One region of the Lelliottia sp. RD5 genome, then DNA from elsewhere that is predicted to be linked to it. Evidence: predicted binding sites of a transcription regulator. Region 1 holds the regulator's gene; the other holds the start of a gene.
What was found. The regulator Fur, encoded in region 1, represses iron uptake genes when iron is present. The targets are predictions, from matches to a motif close to ATAATAATGAGAACNACTATCAA.
Positions count from the first base shown of each region.

Region 1 (8,155 bases):
GAGATGAAGGCCGGTTCGGACAGCGCATGAGTATCTTTACCGACGAAGCACGGACCGGTAATACCATTTTTGGCGCGTTCTTCAGCGATGGCCTGAGCAATGGCCAGAATATGCGGTTCGTTAAAGCTGTGGCGCGCCGCGCCGCCGCGGTGGCCAGACGTACCAAACTTCACTGCGTGTTCTGCGTTGCCCACTTCCGGCTTCAATACATAGTACTGAGCGGTAAGCTGAGCGACGTTAATCAAATCGCTTTGTTGCGCAGGCTGACCCGCGCGTTCGTGATTTGCCATTGCCTGGTCCTTCTTATGCAAGGGTTAAATTGTACCGCAAACCTTTTCAATCAATTCCGCCGGGAATTGCATTGATTGCATGATGTGTTCGACCATGCTGCATTTGCGTCCGGTGTTGGTATTGGTGATGACCCAATAAGGGGTACCCGGAACCTGTTTTGGTTTGGTTTGGTTACCGTTTTGAATCAGCGTCTGCTCATCCGCCGCGAAGTACACGCGCGTACGGCCGTGAAGCGACTCGGTCGCCTCTGCAAACGCTTTGTTATCCAGTGAATAAAGTGTAGTCAGCACCAGCAGAAAACGGTTAACCGCTTTCTTTTGCTCTGCATATTCGTCGGAGAGCAGCAGTTCACGCACAGCACGCACTTTGTCTTTAACCGGCGCAACGGTTTTAGCTTCCGCCACGACGTTTGACGCGCGAACCTCTTTCGAAACCGGAGTTGCAGGCTGTGAAGCGGCAGAAAATTTCAGCATGCGACGTAAAATGTCGGACGCACTCTCGCCAATATGTCGCGTGTGGCTGGCAATATACGCATAGAGCTCATCATCAACTTCGATTGTTTTCATCTTAATCCAGTGCAATATCTTATCTGAATACAAGTCGTTGGGATTATAGGGGCTAATCCCAACCGCGGATAGGGTCAAGCCAGGGTGGCGGCAAAAGTCAGAATAAACTGGATCCTTGCAGCCGGGCGGCAGAATGGTCAACATAATACCCTAACCTGACATACGTAAAAAAAGAACTTTGCCATGAAATTGAATAGCCGAGCGCAATCTGCACAATCGCCGAACAATAATTCTCCCATCGTACTGGTTCACGGGCTTTTTGGCAGCCTCGATAATTTGGGCGTGCTCGCGCGCGATCTGGTTACCGATCACAATATTCTGCAGGTCGATATGCGCAACCATGGGGTTTCACCGCGCGATCCAGAGATGACGTATGCGGCGATGGCCCAGGATCTGCTGGATACGCTCGATGCGAATAACATCGAAAAAGCGACGCTGATTGGCCATTCAATGGGCGGTAAAGCGGTGATGGCCCTGACGGCGATTGCGCCAGAGCGTATTAACCAGCTGGTGGTGATTGATGTGGCACCTGTGGATTACGATGTGCGTCGCCACGACGAAATTTTTGCGGCGATCAATGCCGTCACTGAAGCCAATGCGAAAACCCGTCAGCAGGCTGCGGCGATTATGCGCGAGCATTTAGATGAAGAAGGCGTGGTGCAGTTTCTGCTGAAGTCGTTCGTCGAGGGCGCGTGGCGGTTTAACGTCCCGGTTCTGTGGGATCAATACGATAACATTGTTGGCTGGCAGCCAATTCCAGCCTGGCAGGCCCCTACGCTCTTTATTCGCGGCGGCAATTCACCGTATGTCACAGAAGCCTATCGCGATACGCTGCTGGCGCAATTCCCGCAGGCGCGTGCGCATGTGATTGCCGGTGCAGGCCACTGGGTTCACGCCGAAAAACCGGACGCGGTGCTGCGCGCCATCCGCCGTTATCTCTCTGAGAACGCGATTTGATTAAAATGTCAGCGACTGGACACCTGTTGGCCTCCAGTCGTTGGCGTGCTGATATCAGTAATGTATGATGTCGCGCTCATCGCCCCGGCAATAGCAGGGCCGCTCGTTTTCCCCGAAGTCTCTGAATCATGGCCAAAGAACAAACGGACCGTACGACATTAGATCTGTTCGCGACTGAACGTCGACCGGGACGACCTAAAACCAATCCGCTTTCGCGCGATGAACAGTTGCGCATCAATAAGCGAAACCAGCTTAAACGCGACAAAAGTCGTGGGCTTAAACGCGTCGAGTTAAAACTCAATGCGGACGCAGTCGACGCCCTAAGCGAACTGGCTGAGGCCCGTGAAATCAGCCGCAGCGAGCTGATCGAAGAGATGCTTATGCTGCAACTGCAGGCATTGCGCCATTCACAGTAAAAGTCTGAAAAATCGCCCTTACCCCACTTTCATGTAGCACAGAGTGCAGTCCCGCGTGATAGCTGTTTCCGCTGACTTCTCTGTTCTGCTATGATTGCCCTTATCCGTGGACAATTTGTGCCACCATACCATTAAGTTTCAAGAGGTTATTTTACTCATGGCAATCATCGGCATTTTCTTCGGCAGCGATACCGGTAATACCGAAAACATCGCAAAAAACATTCAAAAACAGCTAGGTAAAGACGTTGCCGACGTCCATGACATTGCGAAGAGCAGTAAAGAAGATCTCGAAGGTTACGATATTCTGCTGCTGGGCATTCCAACCTGGTACTACGGCGAAGCACAGTGTGACTGGGACGATTTCTTCCCAACGCTGGAAGAAGTCGACTTTAACGGTAAGCTGGTCGCGCTGTTCGGTTGCGGTGACCAGGAAGATTACGCAGAGTACTTCTGTGATGCGCTGGGCACCATTCGCGACATCATCGAACCGCGCGGCGCGGCGATTGTCGGTCATTGGCCAACGGCGGGTTATCACTTTGAAGCGTCTAAAGGCCTTGCGGATGACGATCATTTTGTGGGCCTGGCGATTGACGAAGACCGTCAACCAGAACTCACCGCAGAACGCGTAGACAAATGGGTTAAGCAGATCCGCGAAGAACTTCACCTCGACGATATCCTGAATGCCTGATTGATCGTGCGGCGCTGCAAAACTGTTGCGCCGCATTGATAGGTAATTCCAATTAAAATAATTGCTACAAATTTTTAACTTTTGCTTTCATACCTGTACAATATCCCAGGTTAAAGTGGATGCCTTCGCTCAACTTTGTTGGCGATACCACGTTTTTATAAGCATACTTTGCTTGAGACTTGCAGTTTTCATTTAGGCATGGCAGTTCTATAATGAAACGCATTATCCCAAGTGCATTTTCTGTCACTTCTTCTTTAGAAGTGAATCGTTTAGCAACAGGACAGATTCCGCATGACTGACAACAATACCGCATTAAAGAAGGCTGGCCTGAAAGTTACGCTTCCTCGTTTAAAAATTCTGGAAGTACTGCAAGGGCCGGACAATCACCATGTCAGTGCGGAAGACTTGTATAAACGTCTGATCGACATGGGCGAAGAGATTGGCCTGGCGACCGTTTATCGCGTTCTGAACCAATTTGATGACGCCGGGATTGTCACCCGTCATAATTTTGAAGGCGGTAAATCCGTTTTCGAACTGACACAACAGCATCACCACGATCACCTCATCTGCCTGGATTGCGGCAAGGTGATTGAATTTAGCGATGAATCTATCGAATCTCGTCAGCGTGAGATTGCCACTCGTCATGGTATCCGTCTGACCAACCACAGCCTGTACCTCTACGGTCACTGTGCTGAAGGCGATTGCCGCGAAAACGATCACGCGCACGACACCAAATAATCGTCTTGCATACTCTGAGCCAACCTGACGGTTGGCTTTTTTTTGCCTGCTAGACCTGCTAAAAATAAAAAACCCGGTTGTGCGCCATCCAACTCGCATCAGGATGGCGCACAACCGGGCGTGGCAAAAGAGAATTACTTAGTGTTATTGCTGCGAATCTCCTGCCAGATCTTGTCACAACGCTTTGCCACTTCCTGATCATTGCCGGTTTGACGCGCCTGAATACAGGCCTGGTAATCCAGCACCCGCACATTTTCCTGCGTCGCAAACTGCTCGTGCGCTTTCTCTTTTTTCAGCACATTCAGCACGCTCTGGCAGGCTTCAATTTTTTCTGGCGATCCTTCGGCGGTGTTAATACAGGCGCTGTAGGCCTCTTTCAGTCGTGAGTCTTCTTTTGGTGCTTGCGGCTGTGCGCAGGCGACCAGTCCCGATGCAAGCATCGCGACGATAACACATTTTTTCAACATATCAGTCTCCATTCCGGCGGGATGGGGGAATCATCCCGCCGGCGTGTTCATCAGAAAATGGTGAAGGGTGCGATGACCATGAATTTCACGTCACGCTCGTCCTGGAAGATGTTGCCGTAACCGCCCGAGTAGCTTGGAATGTCGGAATGGTTGTCGTATTGAGTGAAGTGCAGTTTAAACATCGTGCCCTTCGCGCGACCGTCCTGAAGGGTGTAGATGGCATCGAGGCTGTATGAGGATTCTTTCAGGCGATAGTTCGGATCGTAGTAAGCGTCCGGCGTCGCCATATCCGCAGGTTTTGCGTCCCATGCATACGCGTAAGATGCGCCAACTGCCCAGCCCGGCAGATTCCAGTTTTTCAGGTCATACATGGCACCGAAGAATACGGCTTTCTCGCCATCGGCGTTGAAATCCGAACGGTTATCCCACCAGATATCCAGGCGACCATTTGAAGATGCGTAGGTCGGCGTCATACGCTGCAGGAAGTAGCCCTGCTGACCTTCGGCCTTCACGTATGTCCCTTCCAGGCGTAAATCAACCTGCCCGATTTTGTAGCCAAAGGTCAGCGCCTGAAGCCATGCCGTGCCGTCATACAGATCGTTCACACCGCCATCGCTGACTTTGTCACGCGTACCGTAGAACTGATAACTGGTCGACAGCGGGCCGCCAACGATATCGAATTTATAGCTGGCTTTGGCGAAGTACTGATCCACGTATCCTTCTGCCTGACCAAACGCCGCTTCCAGCACTAAATCGTTTTTAAAGTCATATTTCGCCCCTAACGAGTGGAGATACTCGACTTTGGTTTTCTTGTCATTCTGGTAGAACTTGTCCATCTCAAGGTGCCATGGCGCTTTATATTCGTTGGTCCACATATAGGAGAAACTCAACGCGCCCGCATCGCCATAGTCAAAGTTTGCTCCGGCTTCAGCGCCCTGATACGTCCCTGGCATAAAGCTCCAGTGTGGGGCTAACAGCGTCTGACCGGTTGGCTGAATATAGCCACCGCGTGCCCAAACCGGACCGTATTTGAATTTAGCGGCCGCTTTGTAGAGGCTGATTCCACTCTTATCACCCGACCAGTCTTCTTTGTAGGCTTTGTTACTGGAGGAGAACGCAATTTCGTTCGGGTGGGCGCTGTCGCCATTTTCCGCCATCTCGATGGCAGTAAACGCCGCAATATCCAGCCCGAACATGTCCGCAGCGTAACCAGACTGGAAATCAAGATTGGCGTTCCAGGTGGAATGGGACAGGTTGGTTTTGTATTTGTCTTCGGTGACGTCTTTACGGTCACGTTCACGCTGCCAGTAATAGATACCGCCCGTGAGCGTGGAATCATCGATAAAGCCTGCTGCCTGAGCCTGCGGAGAAGCGATAAAGCCAGACATTGCTGTCACACCGGCAATAGCCAGCGCCAGCGCACTACGTTTGCCACTGAACGTACGCATAGTTGTTCCTCTTTGACGAATTAAAGCGCCTTAAACGGCGAAAAATCTAAAAAGACCAAACGGTCAGGGGTAGTTATAAATACCCTCGAATTAACTACCGTCTGTAGACTATTTTTCGCGACGCGAATTATCAATGCTTTTCAGTGGGCAAAATGCAGGATTATGACGAAGTGCACATAATTGGTAGTGATTTGTAACATATACATCAGGAAGGGTTTTGTCATTAAAAAATCAACTAAATTCAATCACTAATAATTATTGATAGCGATTACACCGTTTTATTCTACTCTTCTCATACGCATCAAATTTTATTTAATAAAATAAGTAGCAGCTCATTGACCTTATTTTTAGGCATCTTTTTTTTCGATGAAATACTAACAGCCTGATCGACAAGCAAAAAAAACGCCGCAATATGCGGCGTTTGTCTCTCATTGACCTGGATTACTCGCCAGCTTTCGCCCAGGTGTCACGCAGACCGACCGTACGGTTAAAGACCAGTTTGGTAGCGGTTGCATAACGGCTGTCGAGACAGAAGTAGCCTTCACGCTCAAACTGGTAAGCCTTGCCGGCTTCAGCATTTTTCAGTGACGGCTCAGCGTAGCCCTGTTTGATCAGCAGTGATTCCGGATTGATCGTCGCCAGGAAATCTTCCGCAGCGCCCGGATTCGGCACGCTGAACAGACGATCGTAAAGACGAATTTCAACCGGCAGCGCGTGCGCAGCGCTGACCCAGTGAATAACGCCTTTCACTTTACGGCCATCCGCCGGATCTTTGCTGAGGGTTTCGGCGTCATAGCTGCAGAAAATCGTCGTGATATTGCCTTCTGCGTCCTTTTCTACGCGTTCAGCTTTGATCACGTAGGCATTGCGCAGGCGCACTTCTTTGCCCATCACCAGACGTTTGTACTGTTTGTTGGCTTCTTCGCGGAAATCGGCGCGGTCGATCCAGAGTTCTGCGCTGAATGGCACTTCGCGGCTACCCATTTCCGGTTTGCTCGGATGGTTAGGCATCGTCACCAGCTCGCTTTCGCCCTGCGGATAGTTTTCGATAACCAGTTTAACCGGATCGATAACGGCCATTGCGCGCGGCGCGTTTTCGTTCAAATCTTCGCGAATACAGGATTCCAGCGACGCCATCTCGATGGTGTTGTCTTGCTTGGTCACGCCGATACGCTTGATGAATTCGCGGATAGAGGAGGCGCTGTAACCACGGCGACGCAGACCGGAAATGGTCGGCATACGCGGGTCATCCCAGCCTTCAACGTGCTTGTCTGTCACCAGCAGGTTCAGCTTACGCTTAGACATCACGGTGTATTCCAGATTCAGACGAGAGAACTCGTACTGACGCGGATGCACAGGAATGGTGATGTTATCCAGCACCCAGTCGTACAGACGACGGTTGTCCTGGAATTCCAGCGTACACAGAGAGTGCGTGATGCCTTCCAGCGCATCGCTGATGCAATGGGTGAAGTCGTACATCGGGTAGATGCACCACTTGTTGCCGGTCTGGTGGTGTTCGGCAAATTTGATACGGTACAGAACCGGATCGCGCATCACGATGAAAGGCGATGCCATGTCGATTTTGGCACGCAGACACGCTTTACCTTCTTCGAAACCACCGGCACGCATTTTTTCGAACAGTGCGAGGTTTTCTTCGACGCTGCGATCGCGGTATGGGCTGTTTTTGCCCGGCGCAGTCAGCGAGCCGCGATATTCACGAATTTCGTCAGCAGACAGTTCGTCAACGTAGGCCAGGCCTTTATTGATCAGCTCCACCGCATAGGCAAAGAGCTGATCAAAATAGTCTGAAGAGTAGCAAATGTCGCCTGACCAGTTGAATCCTAGCCACTGCACATCTTTTTTAATGGACTCAACGTATTCGATGTCTTCTTTTACTGGGTTGGTGTCATCGAAACGCAGGTTGCATTGGCCCTGATAGTCTTGCGCAATGCCAAAGTTCAGGCAGATGGATTTCGCATGGCCAATGTGCAGGTAGCCATTAGGCTCCGGCGGAAAACGGGTATGCACCGTGGTGTGCTTACCACTGGCCAGATCTTCATCGATGATCTGACGAATAAAGTTACTCGGGCGGGCTTCAGCCTCACTCATCGTGGATTCCTCAAAGGCATAAATAACGTATAGCGGCGTATGATCTTATAAGCCGGACGTAGTGACAACCCTTAAAACGTCCAGGAGGAAAATAATGGGGGCGAATGATGCAAAAAAAAGCGGCGGAGGATAACCCCCGCCGCTTAAGGCATGAACTCTACTCAGGAGCGATTACTTGCCTTTAATCTCATACAGCGGGGTCTGGCCTGCAACAACCTGACCTTTTGCCTGAATCACCAGGCCGCTAAAGTCGTCAATATTGCTACAGACAACCGGGCTTATCATGGAGCGCGCATGGGCGTTCAGGAAGTCCAGATCCATTTCCAGAATCGGCTCACCTGCGACCACTTCTGCGCCCTCTTCAACCAGACGCGTAAAGCCTTTACCCCCCAGAGCAACCGTATCAATGCCCATATGGACAACGATTTCGGCACCCTTTTCGGTTTCCAGACAGAACGCATGGTTGGTGTTGAAG
Region 1 is NZ_JBVYHQ010000001.1:1,471,388-1,479,542, forward strand. Features, by position in the region: gene pgm (phosphoglucomutase (alpha-D-glucose-1,6-bisphosphate-dependent)) at 1-290, opposite strand, end outside; gene seqA (replication initiation negative regulator SeqA) at 315-857, opposite strand; gene ybfF (esterase) at 1,041-1,814, shown strand; gene ybfE (LexA regulated protein) at 1,943-2,230, shown strand; gene fldA (flavodoxin FldA) at 2,388-2,918, shown strand; gene fur (ferric iron uptake transcriptional regulator) at 3,210-3,656, shown strand; gene chiQ (ChiQ/YbfN family lipoprotein) at 3,791-4,120, opposite strand; gene chiP (chitoporin ChiP) at 4,174-5,571, opposite strand; gene glnS (glutamine--tRNA ligase) at 6,013-7,680, opposite strand; gene nagE (N-acetylglucosamine-specific PTS transporter subunit IIBC) at 7,852-8,155, opposite strand, start outside.

Region 2 (8,155 bases), on a different contig from region 1:
GCTTTGATGCCGATAACAAACCCGACGTAAAAATCAAAGGTGCCGTAGTTCATGGTAATCAACACACCCGCAAGGCCAGCCATGGCTGCACCAATCACGAACACCAGCGAAATAATCCGGTCCGTGTTTATACCTAAAATCGACGCCATTTTGCGGTCCTGCTGAACGGCGCGGCACATGCGTCCTAATCGGGTATTGCTGATTATCCAGGTGAGCAGCAGCATGCCTGCGAACGAGGCAATCAGAATAAACACTTTGGTATAGGTGACCTGGACAAACCCCTCGCCAAGGTGAAAACGGAACACGCCATCCAGCATTGTTGGCACGCCTTGCTGACGCGGCCCCTGGCTGATTTGTGCATAGTTTTGCAGGATTAATGACATCCCGATGGCCGAGATCAGCGGAGCCAGACGCGTTGAGTTGCGCAGCGGTTTATAAGCGATGCGTTCAATCGTCCAGCCATAGACGCCCGTCACGATAATGGTGAAAACCAGCGTGCCGAGGATTAATAACGGAAATGACTCCAGGCCAAACCAGGCGAGCAACGCCAGGCCGATGGCGCTGAGATAGGCGGAAATCATATACACTTCGCCGTGAGCGAAATTTATCATCCCGATAATGCCGTATACCATCGTATAGCCGATGGCAATGAGTCCGTAAACGGAACCTAGCGTTAAGCCGTTGATCAACTGCTGAAGAAAGAATGTGCTCATCACCGCGCGCTCGTGTTATGGGCTGCACGACACATGCGTGCAGCCTGATGGTTATATCGCGTCGATAAAAAGCTATCGACGTTGAGCGTGACGCCGTTCCGTTACGGCACTTCGGTATATTTCCCTTTGTCATCCCACTGATACACGACGTAGTCGGAGACTTTCAGGTCACCCTTGTCATCCCAGGATTTTTTGCCCATCACCGTTTCAACCGGATTGGCCTTCAGCCAGGCGCTGGCTTTGGCAGAATCCGTACCGCCAGTCGCTTTAAAGGCTGCGGCGATGGCTTGAACAGAGGCGTAGGAATAAAGGGTGTAACCTTCGGGTTCAAATTTACTGGTGCGGAATTTCTCGATGACGGCTTTGCCGTCGGGGATCAAACGGGGATCTTTGCCAAAGGTCATGTAAATACCGTTGGTGTATTTCGGCCCACCTGCCGCGGTCACCATCTCTTCGTTGACGATACAGTCGCCGGAGAAGAATTTGGCCTGCACGCCTTGCTCACGCATCTGACGCACCAGTGGACCGGCTTCCGGGTGACAGCCACCGAAGAACACGACATCCGGTTTTTGCGCGCCAATTTTCGTGACCAGGGCGTTGAAGTCTTTCTCACCGCGCGACAAGCCTTCGTACATCACGTCATTAACGCCACGCTTTGCCAGCGCGGCTTTCGTCGCATCCGCCAGTCCCTGACCGTAGGTGTCTTTATCGTGAATGATCACCACCCGTTTGGCCTTCAGCTTATCAATAATAAAATCGCTGGCGACTTTCCCTTGCTGATCGTCACGTCCGCACATGCGGAACATATCGCTCATGCCGCGTTCGGTGATTAACGGGTTGGTAGAGCCTGGAGTGATGGCCAGGACGCCTGCATCGTTGTACACCTCGGAGGCAGGCATCGTCGACGATGAGCAAAAATGCCCGACAACCGCTTTGACTTTGTCCTGATCAACCAGACGGTTAGCGACGGAGACGGCCTGTTTAGGCTCGCAGGCGTCATCACCCTGAACCAGCTTAATCTTTTCTCCGTTGATCCCACCGGCGGCATTGATATCTTCGGCGGCCTGAGTCGCCCCATGCCAGTACTGATCGCCATAGGTCGCGTTTGGCCCGGTGAATGGCCCCGCGACGCCAATGACGATATCCGCCTGAGCGGAAAATGCCGTGACCAGACAACCTGCTACTACAAGAGAAAGGGGACTTCTGAGTAATTTCAGCGACATTATTATGTTCCTTAGCAAAGAGGTTTTTGCACCACGGACCAAAACCTGAAGGCAGATGGCGCAGTCAATCCAAAAACAAAAGCGAGAACAAAATGCACGAAACAAACGCGAGCCTGACAATATCCTGCTGATACGACGAGATTTCCTGTCACCCTTTACGGGCAGGAACATTAAGCAAAATGGTTGCCAGAGTGGATAACCCGTTGCGGGGTTTTGACTTATTTCAGTATAGAGCGCCGTTTTATGCGCTCTGGCGGCATCAACTGAAATTACAGCGGGGATCACATCTCATTAACAATAATGCCCGCCACGTGTGCAACGGTCACGATTCAAGCTATTTTGCACCAGGAAAGCCCATGAGGATGGTGTTGTTATCGGTGTTTGAACACGCTGCGCCGCACGCCTGACGCTGGCGTTGAGAAGTCCCTGGGCATTCTGTGATAAAATCGTTTTCTTTTTTTATCAGGAGTGTCTGCAATGACTGAAGGCCCATTAACTGAAAACGAACTGGAGTGGCTGGAAGAGACGTTGATGTCTTACGGTCATGAGGATGCGTCCGTGATTGACGTTTCCGAGCTTGACGGCATGCTTACCGCGGTTTTATCGGGTCCGGTAGTCGTTGAACCCGATACCTGGCTGGTGGCGGTGTGGGGCGGTCAAAAGTATGTTCCGCGCTGGAAAAACGATCGCGAAATGAACCGATTTATCGATCTCTGCTTTAAGCATTTGAACGATATCGCTGAGCGGCTGAGTGATTATCCCGATCAGTTTGAACCGGTTTTCGGGGTTAACGACGTGGACGGGAAAAGCTACACCGTGGTGGAAGAGTGGTGTTACGGCTATATGCGCGGGATGGCACTGACCGACTGGTCATCGTTGCCGGAAGCGCTGAAAGCCGATTTAGACATCATTACGCTGCACGGAACGGAAGCGAATGCCGAACAGCTGGATGAATTGACCGAAGACGAATATCACGCCAGCATTGAACGAATCAAACCGGCGGCGCTTCGTTTATATAACTACTGGGTGGCGAACCCGCTGGTGACCGTGGCCCAGCAACCGATCATCAATGGTACGAAAGTGGGCCGTAACGATCCTTGTCCGTGCGGCAGCGGTAAGAAATTCAAAAGCTGCTGTTTGCATTAATTGCATTGATAAAAATAGGGCTCATTATGAGCCCCTTTTCTTAACCGATTTCCGGTAACAATCCTGCTGCGATTGAAAACTGTACCAGGATAACCACAATACCGCAGGTGAATACCATTGCCAGAAGCGGTTTGCCCCCCCATACCCGATAGCCTGAGTCAGGATGTTGCTGACGGCTTTTCCATGCCAGAAGGGAAGGAAGCAGCAGCGCAAGCACGGCGAGCGCCACGCCCGCGTACCCCAGCGCCATCACAAATCCGCGTGGATAAAACAGCGCGAAGGCGAGTGGCGGCAAGAAGGTCACAACGCCAGTCTGGATGCGGCCACCGACGGAGCGACGGCGCTGGAACAAGTCCGCCAGATAATCGAACAGACCCAGCGCCACGCCGAGGAAAGAGGTCGCCAGCGCAAGGTCGGCAAACAGATGAACCGCCAGCTCAACATGCGGCGAGGCTACCACTTCACGCAGCGCCTGAAGGAATCCATTCAAACCGGAATGGTCAGCCATTAAGCCGATAAACGTCGAGGAATCGATGCTGCCCAACGTCACCAGTTGCCAGAAGATATAAGCAATTAATGGAATGGCGCTGCCGATGATAAACACCCGACGCAGCTTGCGGATATCACCGTTCATGTAGCTCACAATGCTCGGCACGCTACCGTGAAAGCCAAATGAAGTGAAAATCACCGGGATGGCGGAAAGCGCCAGGCCTTGCTGAAGCGGAAGTGTCAGTAAATTGACTTTGTGCACGTGGGGGGCAAGCAGAACGAGCATCACCACCAGGAAAATAATTTTGGCGCTAAACAGAAAACGGTTAAACAGATCGACAAGAGAGGTCCCGACACATACCACGCCGCCACCGATTACGGTGAAAAAGATAACGCCGGTCGCCGGGGAAATGTCCGTACCAAACCAGTCATTCACACTTGAGGCGATCAACTCACCCGCGCCGCTTATATAAGCCGCGGTCAGCGCGTACATCAGGAACATCATGCTGAAACCGGTGATCCATTGACCGTAGCGGCCCAGATAGCGTGCCGCCAGCGAGCCAAGCCCTGTGTCAGCAGGAACGTGCTGATAGACCTCAAGCAGCAGCAATGCCGTGTAGCACATCAGCGCCCACAGGCAGCCTAAAAGCAGTAACGTGACGCTAAAGCCGACACCGGCAGCGGCCAGCGGCATCGCCAGCATTCCTGCGCCAATCGTCGTGCCTGCGACGATAAAAATACTTCCCAGAGTTCTGTTTCTCACGCTTTCCTCTACCGCAACAACAAATCGCAACCCATTCTGCGGCGCAGAGTAAGTGAAAAGCACCACTTCGTCAAATCACCGTTACAAGTGGTGTAATAAAATATTTACGATTTCGGCTTGGTGCGATATTTAGGGCAACTGGCTGATACTTTTGAGGGTTTTGCCTACTTCATAAGGGCAATACTTTCGCGCGAAAATCAGGCGTACCTTAAACAGTAAATATAAATAATCAACAAAAGTGAGAAGCTGATGGCAGGGGATAATCCCTTTCAGGCCGTATGGAGTCGTTCGGGCAATTTACTGTGTCACGGACACTGGATTATTCACTACAACGGTGAGGCACTTGAATTGCCTGAGCCGCGTCGTGAAAAAGATATGGGGACGTGGGCGATCTACAACATTATGGATCCGGACGATGAGATTTTTGCCCAGGGTTTGAAAGAGGATGAGTGGATAATTGAAAACGTCGAGTGGCTCACCGACCTGTTCTTCGACAACGGTATTCCGCTCGAAAGCGTCAACTATCGCGCCTTTTATCAGGCGATTAATCCTCATGACTGGCGATGCACCAGCTGTGCCGGGTGCATGTAAACCTGTGCCAGCGCAAGGCGTGAGGCCGACTTCGCGTGTAGTCTGTGCCTTTCTTTCTGGAGGGGTTATGACGTCAATTCACGGGCATGAAGTGCTCAATATGATGCTGGAATCTGATGAGCAATATTCAGAAACCAGTCTGATTCAGGTTATCCATACGCGATTCGGTGAAAGTGCGCGTTTCCATACGTGTTCTGCGGAGAATATGACGGCCGCGCAGCTCGTGGAATTCCTGAAGAATAAAGGTAAATTTATTCCCTTATCGGAAGGGTTTTCTACGCACCAAAGTAAAATATGTCAGCATTAAAAAAGGGAGCCAGCAGGCTCCCTTTTAAAATTAATTCTGGGTGTCGAGCGTGGAAAGCTCTTTATCAATAAAGTACAGACCTTCGCCAGATTTACCCACCAGTGACAATTTATCCAGAACAGATTTAAACAATTTCTCTTCTTCGTGTTGTTCTGCCACATACCACTGCAGGAAATTAAAGGTTGGATAATCCTGACCAATCATCGCAGCGTGGGTTAATTCATTAATTTTTTGCGTGATCAGCTGTTCATGTTCGTACGTTGCGCGGAACAATTCATCCAGAGAGGCGTACTCCGCGAAAGGGGATGCAACAGGATTAATGCGCGGCAGACTGCCGGTATCGGCCAGATAATCAAACAGACGCTGCATGTGCGTCATCTCTTCCTGAGCGTGACGACGCAGAAATGCGGCTGCGCCTTCAAAACTGTGGAAGCTACACCAGGCACTCATCTGTTGATAAAGCAGGGATGAAAAAAGCTCAAGGTTCATTTGCTCGTTGAGCTTATCGATCATTTCAGTTTTCAGCATAGTGCAGCTCCATATAATTATTTATGAGTCGGGCAGAGCGCCACTATAATTTGTTATTAAATTATTTGCAAAAGGTAAAATAAAGATATTATTTATTTAAAATACGAATGGGAATAAAACGCATTGGCAATGGTTAATATTTTAATGAGAATTGTTCTGTTTCTTATTTGAATATGCTGCCAGCGCTATTCTGGCAGCACTATTATTAATAGTAGGTATTAATAGTAGGTTTGCTTTGCCGAGGGACTAATCGCGTAACCCTGGCATTTGTACTGGATAGTCACGCTTTCATTCAGGCACAGCGAACCGCTGACAACAGTGCAGGTTTTTATCGGCTGGCCATAGGCTGAAGCGGTCGCATAACCCATTGCCTGGCATTCACGTGTCGCCGTACCGTTAGTCACGTAATCATCATAATGGCTATTTTGCAGTATTGCCTGACCCATATTGAGCCTGACAACGCCGCTGGTGCTGTCCACGCTGTTCACTTCAGCCTGGCGGGTCACATTACAACCCGCGAGCAACATAAGCGCGCCTGCAAGGAATAATCTCTTCATATTTCGCTCTGAGTCATTGAAAACACTCTATCCTACCGTCTGATCCGGCGTGCAATGCCTGGAATAGCCAGCCAATCCGCTCTTTCTCTTCGCGAAGGCGGGGCTTAATCCGCCAGACTGTCAAATATCGTGCGAAACTTGAGATGGTGTTTGCGGAATAACGCAATGAGTTGCGGATCGAAGTGGCGTCCAGCGCCATCAAAGATCACCTCGCACGCCTGTTCGTGAGTAAATGCGGGTTTGTACACGCGTTTTTGCCGTAATGCGTCGTACACATCCGCCAACGCCAGGATGCGTGCTTCTAGCGGAATATTCTCGCCGCGAAGCCCCTCGGGATAGCCGCTGCCGTCCCATTTTTCGTGATGGAAGTGAATAATATTTTCCGCGACCGGACCCAGCGCCAGGCCCTGAATGATCATATAGCCTTTCGTCGTATGCAGTTTCATTTCGCTGAATTCTTGAGGCGTTAGCGGCCCCTGCTTGCGCAAAATGCGGTCGGGGACGGCGATTTTCCCGACATCATGCAGCGAAGCGAAATGCTCAATGTCTGCGATCATTTTGCGGGACAATTTCAGCTCGCGAGCCATCATTACGCAGTATTTCGCGACGCGCTGGATATGGCTTCCGGTCTCGTCATCGTGCGCGCGGTTGACCTTTTCCAGCGCCTGCACAATATTGCGATTGATTAACCGATTCTCTTTTATATGGCGGCGCATCATTATCAGCATAAACAGGCTAAACAGCGCCGTCACAAGCAAAATGACGCTGACTATTTTCAGCGTGTTTTTGGTTAAATCAGGAAAGAAATCAGGTTCTTCCTGGCGCTCCAGTTGCGTACGGAAGCTGGAGAGGCGGTGAATCTGAGTGAGCAGGTGAAAGAGAGGGTGATCGGGCTGAACCCAGGGGCCGACAATAAACTCAGATCGCGTGATGCCAGCCACTTTTAGCACGCCCCGGAACAACTCATTGCCGCGAAGCGTCGACTCCAGCGAACTTAAATCGCCCAGAATATAGTCAATTTTGTTGTTTTCGATGGCATCGATCAGGCCGTTAAGGCTGTGTTGTGTCACGATAACGACGTCATTACCGAATCGTTCCTGTAAATAGCGGGCGGAGAACGATCCCTCCAGCACGCCGACACGCTGGCTGCGAATACTTTCCTCATCCCACAAAAATGGCTGTTTGATTCGATTGTAATAGACGTTGTGCCAGGCAATGTCCGGCCCAATTCGACCTGCTGCATGCTCGGTATTGCTGCTTTCGGCGACATCAACAAGACGAACAGGCCAGCGCTGTTTGTCCAGCGTTTCGGCATAATTATCAATAAAATGAACATCCACTTCCATGCCGAGTAATTCGCGCATGTCATTAATCATATTGATCGCGGTTCCCTGGTAACCACGGTTGTCTTTCCAGATTATCGGCGCAAAGTTTTCATTTTTAGGTAACCAGATTTCCAGATGATTATTGGCAAGCCAGGCTTTTTCATCATTTGAAATAACAATACGACTGAGAAGGTATTGTCGCTTACTCTCCTCCAGCGCCTGGCGTAACGCCCCGCTGCGGTACCACTCACCAATAAAGGTATTTACCTTTTCACGTAAATCGCGCAGCTCCGGGCTGAATGCTAGCACCACGGGGATACGCAGTTCAGGAAAAGGATGGGAGAGCAGGTAGTAGCGCTGGGTGTTTTCCATCTCACTGGCGTCATTGATGTAGAAGTCTGCTTTACGCTCGCTCAGTAAGCGGAAGGCTTCTTCGCTGGTGGCGACTAGGTGAATTGAGCGAAACGTCAGATCCGGATAACGCTTTTGTACGCTCTCAAGCGTCGCATCATT
Region 2 is NZ_JBVYHQ010000003.1:621,932-630,086, forward strand. Features, by position in the region: gene AC0LWE_RS14015 (ABC transporter permease subunit) at 1-713, opposite strand, end outside; gene AC0LWE_RS14020 (branched-chain amino acid ABC transporter substrate-binding protein) at 815-1,936, opposite strand; gene AC0LWE_RS14025 (YecA/YgfB family protein) at 2,414-3,082, shown strand; gene tyrP (tyrosine transporter TyrP) at 3,123-4,334, opposite strand; gene AC0LWE_RS14035 (hypothetical protein) at 4,584-4,925, shown strand; gene AC0LWE_RS14040 (YecH family metal-binding protein) at 4,993-5,232, shown strand; gene ftnA (non-heme ferritin) at 5,263-5,760, opposite strand; gene yecR (YecR family lipoprotein) at 5,979-6,317, opposite strand; gene AC0LWE_RS14055 (HD domain-containing phosphohydrolase) at 6,422-8,155, opposite strand, start outside.
Region 2: the regulator Fur is predicted to act here: its motif matches at 5,905-5,927, upstream of ftnA (non-heme ferritin).